Regions from separate parts of the Calidifontimicrobium sp. SYSU G02091 genome, predicted to be linked through region 2. Evidence: predicted binding sites of a transcription regulator. Region 2 holds the regulator's gene; the other holds the start of a gene.
What was found. Region 2 encodes LexA, which represses DNA repair genes until DNA is damaged. Its sites were predicted from a motif close to ACTGTATNNNNATACAGT; they were not measured.
Positions count from the first base shown of each region.

Region 1 (3,402 bases), on a different contig from region 2:
TGCTGCTGGGCTTCCTGCGCCTGGCCGAGCGCGACGGCAAGGGGCTGCAGCGCTGCCTCGAACACGTCGAGCACCTGACCACGCGCGACGGTGCCGACACCGTGCGGCTCGCCCGCTTCACGCAGGTGCTGCGGGTGCTGCAGGCGCTGCTGCGCAAACAGCTCGCCGACGCCGTCGCGCGCATCAAGCGCATCGTCGACGACAGCGCGAGCGACGACTTCGACGTCGAGGCCGCCTGCAACCTGCTGACGACGCTGGCGCACCTGGGCACGGCCGAGATCGAGCTGCCCGACGCCGACGCGTGGGTCGACGCCGTCGCGCTGCGCCACTGTGCGTCCAAGGGCATCACCGAGCTGCTCGCGCGCGCCGCCGCGCACCACCCGCCGCTGGCCGAGCGCGTGCGCGCTGGCCACGCCCGCGTGCTCGCGCTGGCCGAGGCGGCGATGGCGCACAAGGTGGCCGGCGACGTCGGCGCCACGGTGCGCGAGCTGCTCGCGCACACCGAGCGCACGCGCAACCCCAAGCTGCTCGAGACGGCGGCGATGACGCTCAAGCGCTACCGCGACGACATCAACGAGGCCGACGCGCTGCAGCGCCGGCTCGACGCACTGCGCCCGTGCGTGGGCCGCGTGCCTGCCGCGCCGCGGCTGGGCGCCGAGGGCGGCCGCCAGGCCGGCGGCATCGCGCTGCGCACGCCATTGCCGGCCGCCGCTGCGGCCACCGCGCCGGCGGCGCTGGCCTGAACGGCGCACCTCAGAACAGGCTCGCCTGCCTCGCGTCGCGCGGCGGTTCGTCCATCGGCTTGCGGAAGCCCGAGAAGTCCATCTCGATGCGCTGCCGGTTCAGCCCGAGCCGCGCCGCGGCTTTCGCGACGCGCTGACGCAGCAGCTGCGCCCACACGCCCTGCCCCGTCATGCGGGTGCCGAAACGCGCGTCGTTGTCGCGCCCGCCGCGCATCTCGCGGATGCGCGCCATCACGCGCGCCGCGCGATCGGGGAAGTGGTGCTGCAGCCAGTCCTGGAACAGCGGGTTCACTTCCCACGGCAGCCGCAGCACGATGCTGAAAGCGGCCTGCGCGCCGGCGGCCGCCGCCGCTTCGAGGATGCGCTCGACCTCGGGCTCGTTGACGAACGGGATCACAGGCGACACGCTCACCCCCACCGGCACGCCGGCCTGCGCCAGCGTCGCGATCGTGCGCAGCCGGCGCTGCGGCGACGCGGCGCGCGGCTCCATGATGCGCGCGAGCGCCGGGTCGAGCGTGGTCAGCGATACGTAGACCGCCGCGCGCTTCGCGTGCGCCATCGGCGCGATCAGGTCCAGGTCGCGCTCGACGCCGGCCGACTTGGTGACGATCGCGAACGGGTGCGCACAGCCGGCCAGCACCTCGATCACGCCGCGCGTGATGCGCAGCCGCCGCTCGGCGGGCTGGTAGGCGTCGGTGGCCGAGCCGATGTTGATCAGCGACGGCTCGTAGGCGCGGCTCGCCAGCGCCTCGCGCAGCCGCTGCGCGGCGTTGACCTTGGCGACGATGCGCGTCTCGAAGTCCAGCCCCGGCGACAGGTTCAGGTAGCCGTGCGTCGGCCGCGCGTAGCAGTAGATGCAGCCGTGCTCGCAGCCGCGGTACGGGTTGATCGACAGGTCGAAACCGATGTCGGGCGAGTCGTTGCCCGACAGGATCGAGCCCACGTGCTGCTCGATGACGACCGTGCCCGGCGCCAGCCGCTCCTCGGTGGCCATCTGCTGCAGCGTGCCCCAGCCATCGTCGAAGACCTCGCGCTCGTCACGCTCGAAGCGGTGCGCGATCGCCCAGGCGGTGCCGCGGCCTTTGCGGTGCAGGTGGATGGGGACGGCGGGCGACGTGGCGGGGATGGCGGGCTGCATACTGTAAATATATACAGCTTTCGCCCAAGCGCCAATCACCCGCGATCAGCCATCTTCCGTCGGACACGATTGCATTCGACCCCCATCGCGCCGATGCCACGGAGGAGCCGCACGGCGTGAACAGTGGTCGCCGCGCTGCGCCTCAAAGATGTTGGCCTTGGCAAGCGGCGACTGGCCGGCGGTGTTCAGGCGGGCAGGAAACGTGGCGCCTGCCTCACCTGTTCCGCATCACGTCGACCAGCTGCTGGTTGAATGCCTGCAAACCCTGCAGGATCAGCCGCGACGTGGCCGGCCCGTCAAGTTCCATCGCCATCTCCACTGTCTTGGATTTGCTGGCAGCCACACCCATCAGGCTGCTGAGCATCTGCAGCCCTCGAACGGCCGCGTCGCTTTGCGTGTCGTAGCCCCCGACCTCGCGCATCACGGCGAACGAGCCCGGGATCACGGCCGCCTTGGGCATGCGCAGCATCCCGGCATCGGCATGACCTTGCGCGACGACGTAGCCGGCCGGCGCCGTCAGGCTCATCTCGGGTCGTGCCGCGGTGCTGGCCCCGTCCTGATTCAGGATCGAAGAGCCAGAGCCCGAAGACTCCAGCGCCGCGAAGTTCACGACGACGCCGACCGTCAGCGCCTCGAGCTTGTTCTTGACGTAGTCGATGCGTGTCCCGATGTTGCCGGCGCCCAGGCCGGCGAAGCTGCGCGGATGCAACTTCATGCCGCTGGGCGCGAACACCATGTACTTGCGCTTGGTGTAGCCCAGGTCCTGCTCTTCATACACGGGCGCCTCGGCGGTGCTGGCCGGCTCCGTGGTGGGGTAGACCGCCCCATGTTGAGCGACGAACGCGGCGGCCGGCTCCAGGACGATGCCTGCCGCCTGCAATCGCTGCAGAAAGTCGGCATGGGCCTTGTCGGTGATGGCCTGCAACGCCGCCACGTCGACGCGCGGAACCTGATACTTGATCGACGAATGCGTGGCGCCGTAACTCACCCCGGGCAGGCGGCCGGCGCGGGTGCTGGCTGTCACCGCGCCGCTCACCTCGTACAGCACGCGGAACTCCGCCAGATAGAAGCGCTTGCCGGCGAGCTTCAGCTCGCCTTCGAAGTTCAGCGGCTGCGCGAGCGGTTCAAGCGGCTGCGCCAGCGCTTTGTCGACAGCGTCAACCGTGAGCAGCTGGGTCGCGCCACCGGCTGCGCTTGCGAGGGAAGCGAACTCGGCCTGCGACAGCGGCGTGCCGGCAAAGCCGTCGTCATCGGCCCGACAACCCTTGGCCCGCCCCAGCTTGTCCAGGAATTCGATACGGCCGCGCGCCATCCTGACCTTGTCCACCGCTGACTCCTGGGGCGCAGCGCCGCCAGGGGCCGTCGACGCCGTGCCTGCTGGCTTTCCAAAGAGACTTCCGAGGCCGCCCAGAATGCCCATGCCCGACGACCCCGAGGCGGCAGGAGGTGGACTACCCGCGGATGTCCCACCCTTCGGATCATTCTGGACCTCGCTGGGCTCGCGAACCCCAGCGTCGACAG
Region 1 is NZ_JALBGB010000012.1:33,061-36,462, reverse strand. Features, by position in the region: gene MOJ79_RS09330 (response regulator) at 1-743, shown strand, start outside; gene MOJ79_RS09325 (PA0069 family radical SAM protein) at 754-1,881, opposite strand; gene MOJ79_RS09320 (hypothetical protein) at 2,096-3,208, opposite strand.
Region 1: a site for LexA is predicted at 1,882-1,899, ahead of MOJ79_RS09325 (PA0069 family radical SAM protein). Genes of this name have one in related genera too.

Region 2 (3,402 bases):
GCGGTGCCGGCACCGGCATCGCCGCCGGCACCCGCCCCCGCCGCAGCGGCCCGTGCCCCCGCGCCCGCGCCTGCGAGCCGCCGCGACGACCGCAAGGCACAGGCGCAGGCGCGCGCGGCGCTGGCGCAGCGCACGCGGCCGCTGCGCATCGAGCTCGAGCGCATCGACCAGCGCCTCGCAGTGCTCGCGCGCGAGCGTGCCGAGGTCGAGGCGGCGCTGTCGCAGCCCGGCGTGGCCGCGGCCGACATCGCCGAGCTCGGCCGCCGGCTGAACCACGTCGCCGCCGAGGTCGCGATGCTCGAGGAGCGCTGGCTCGAGGTCGGCGCCGAGCTCGAGCAGATCACGGCCGGCGGCTGAGTCGCGCGCCCCGGCGCGCGCACGGCGCGGCATTCACGCGGCGCGCAACCGCTCGAGCAGCAGGTCGATGCGCATCTGCCACGGCGTGCGCGCATCGACCGCGCGCGTCGCCGCGTCGATCACCGGCCCGTAGGCGCAGCGCGTCGCGATCGCCACCGCGACGCCGCGCGCGCGTGCGCGCTCGAGCGCGGCCTCGACCTCGGCGTGTACGTCGCCGAAGCCGGTCGCGGCGACGACGAGGCCGTCGACGCCGTCGGTCACCAAGGCGTCGACGACGCGCCCCGACGCCCCGGCGTGGCTCGCGACGACTTCCACGCGCGGCCACGCGGCGACGTCGCGCGCGATCGCGCCCAGCCCCACCGGCGCGCAGGTCGGCACGTCGCGCCAGCGCTGCAGCGCGCCGGCGACGACGGCGCCGACGGGGCCGGCATCGCCGCTGTCGAACGCAGCGAGGCGCCAGCCGTGCACCTTGCGCACGTCGACCGCCGCGTGCACCGTGCCGGCCAGCACGGCCACGACGCCGCACCAGCCGAGCGCGGCGCCGCCGCGTGCCACCGTCACCGCGTCGAGCAGGTTCTGCGGCCCGTCGGCCTGCATCGACGTGGCCGGGCGCATCGCTGCCGTCAGCACCAGCGGCTTGGACGGCGCGAGCACGCGGTGCAGGAAGTACGCCGTTTCCTCGAGCGTGTCGGTGCCGTGCGTGACGACGACGCCGGCCACGTCGTCGCGCGCGAGGTGGTGCGCGCAGCGCTGCGCGAGGCACTGCCACACGGCGTGCGTCATGTCCTTGCTGTTGAGCTGCGCGACCTGCTCGCACTCGAGCGCGAGCCCGGCCAGCGGCGGCACCGCGGCGACGAGCCGCTCGACGCCCAGCTGCGCGGCCTGGTAGCCCACCGCCTCGTCGGCGCTCGCGGCGGTGCCGGCGATCGTGCCGCCGGTGCCCAGGATCACGACTTTTGCGGCATCACTTGGCATCGGAGCGATACATGGATAAAAATACAGTCACTGGATGGATCCACAGACCCGGTCGGCCCTGGCCGGCGCCACCACGATGATCGACGGACCCAAACTCACTGCGCGCCAGCAGCAGATCCTCGAACTGGTGCAAAGCGCGATCGAGCGCACTGGCGCGCCGCCGACGCGCGCCGAGATCGCCGCCGAGCTGGGCTTCCGCTCGGCCAACGCGGCCGAGGAACACCTGCAGGCGCTGGCCCGCAAGGGCGTCATCGAACTGGTGGGTGGCACCTCGCGGGGCATCCGCTTGAAGTCTGACACATTGCGCACGCTGGCCCAGTCGCGCGGTCGGCAGTTCGCGCTGCCGCTGCCGGGCATCGCGCAGCTGACGCTGCCGCTGGTGGGCCGCGTCGCCGCGGGCAGCCCGATCCTCGCGGCCGAGCACATCGACCGCACCTACGTCTTCGAGGCCGGGCTGTTCCCGCGCCGGCCCGACTACCTGCTGCGCGTGCGCGGCATGAGCATGCGCGACGCCGGCATCCTCGACGGCGACCTGCTCGCCGTGCAGAAGGCCAGCGAGGCCAAGAACGGCCAGATCGTCGTTGCGCGGCTCGGTGACGAGGTCACCGTCAAGCGCTTCCGCCGCACCAAGGCCGGCGTCGAGCTGATCCCCGAGAACCCCGAGTTCGAGACCCTCGTCGTGCCGGCGCGCGATGGCGACGTGCCGTTCGCGATCGAAGGCATCGCGGTGGGTCTGCTGCGCAACAACATGCTTACCTGAGCGGGCCCGCCGCAGCCGGGCGACCGAAGACCATGAGGGCGGCCCGTTCGCGCTGTACACGCCGCGCGACGGATGTCGCACTGCGAGCGGCGCGATACTCGTCGCACCCGTAAACGCGGCGCTGCCGTCACGGCCACGCATGGACGATCCGCCTTCGCCATCCCCGTCGACTGCCGTCGACCTGCCGACACTGCGCCGGTGGCTCGGCCGCTCGCGCGACGACGAGGACCTGCTCGCCGTGCGCCACGCGCGCCTGATGGCGGCCACGCTCGGCGAGCCGCCCGACGCGATCGTCGTCGGCGCGCCGTTGCCGCCGCTGTGGCACTGGCTGTACTTCCTCGAGGGGCGGCCGCCGTCCGAGCTCGGCCGCGACGGCCACCCGCGGCGCGGCGACTTCCTGCCGCCGGTGCCGCTGCCGCTGCGGATGTGGGCCGGCGGCGACGTCGAGTTCGTCGCGCCGCTGCCGCTGGGCACGACGGCGCGCAAGCGCTCGACGGTGCACGCCATCGAGCACAAGCGCGGGCGCAGCGGCGACCTCGTCTTCGTCACGGTGCGGCACGAGGTGGTCGCCGGCGAGGTGCTCGCGGTGCGCGAGCTGCACGACATCGTCTACCGGTCGCCCGCGCCGCCGGCCGCACTGCGCGCGCCGGCAGCCGCCCTGCCCGCGCCCGTGCACCGCGAGCCGTTCGCGCCCGACACGACGATGCTGTTCCGCTACTCGGCGCTGACGTTCAACGGTCACCGCATCCACTACGACGTCGACTACTGCCGCACCGTCGAGGGCTACCCGAACCTCGTCGTCCACGGCCCGCTGCTGGCCACCGTGCTCGCCGGCCTCGCGCAGCGGCTCGGGGCGCGTCCACTGCGGCGCTTTCGCTACCGCGCGCTCAACCCCGCGCTGCTCGGCGCGCCGCTCACGCTGTGCGCCGCACCCGTGGCCGACGGCCTCGCGGTGTGGGCCACGCGCGGCGACGGTGCGGTCGCAATGCACGCCAACGCAGCCTTCTGAGCGCGCCGATGTCCGCCCGCAGGGCCCCGGCCGTCACACGGACCGCGCGATGCCTGTGGGCGCTGGCGTGCACCGCGCTGCCGGCTGGCGCCGCCGAAGCCCGCACGACGGTCGAGCTGAGGCTGGCCGGCCGCGCGATGGCGGTGGACGTCTACGCGCCGGCGGGTCGTTCGGCACGCCGGTCGAGCGCGTCGTGCGGATCGGCTTTTCGGCCGGCGCACTGTCGAGCCTGCTCGCGGCGGCCACAGCGGGCGTCGTCGGCTGCGTCGGGCTCGACCCGTTCGACGGCCACTCGGCGCTC
Region 2 is NZ_JALBGB010000029.1:27,884-31,285, reverse strand. Features, by position in the region: gene MOJ79_RS15370 (ABC-F family ATP-binding cassette domain-containing protein) at 1-357, shown strand, start outside; gene MOJ79_RS15365 (asparaginase) at 391-1,332, opposite strand; gene lexA (transcriptional repressor LexA) at 1,409-2,092, shown strand; gene MOJ79_RS15355 (acyl-CoA dehydrogenase) at 2,232-3,101, shown strand; gene MOJ79_RS15350 (hypothetical protein) at 3,169-3,402, shown strand, end outside.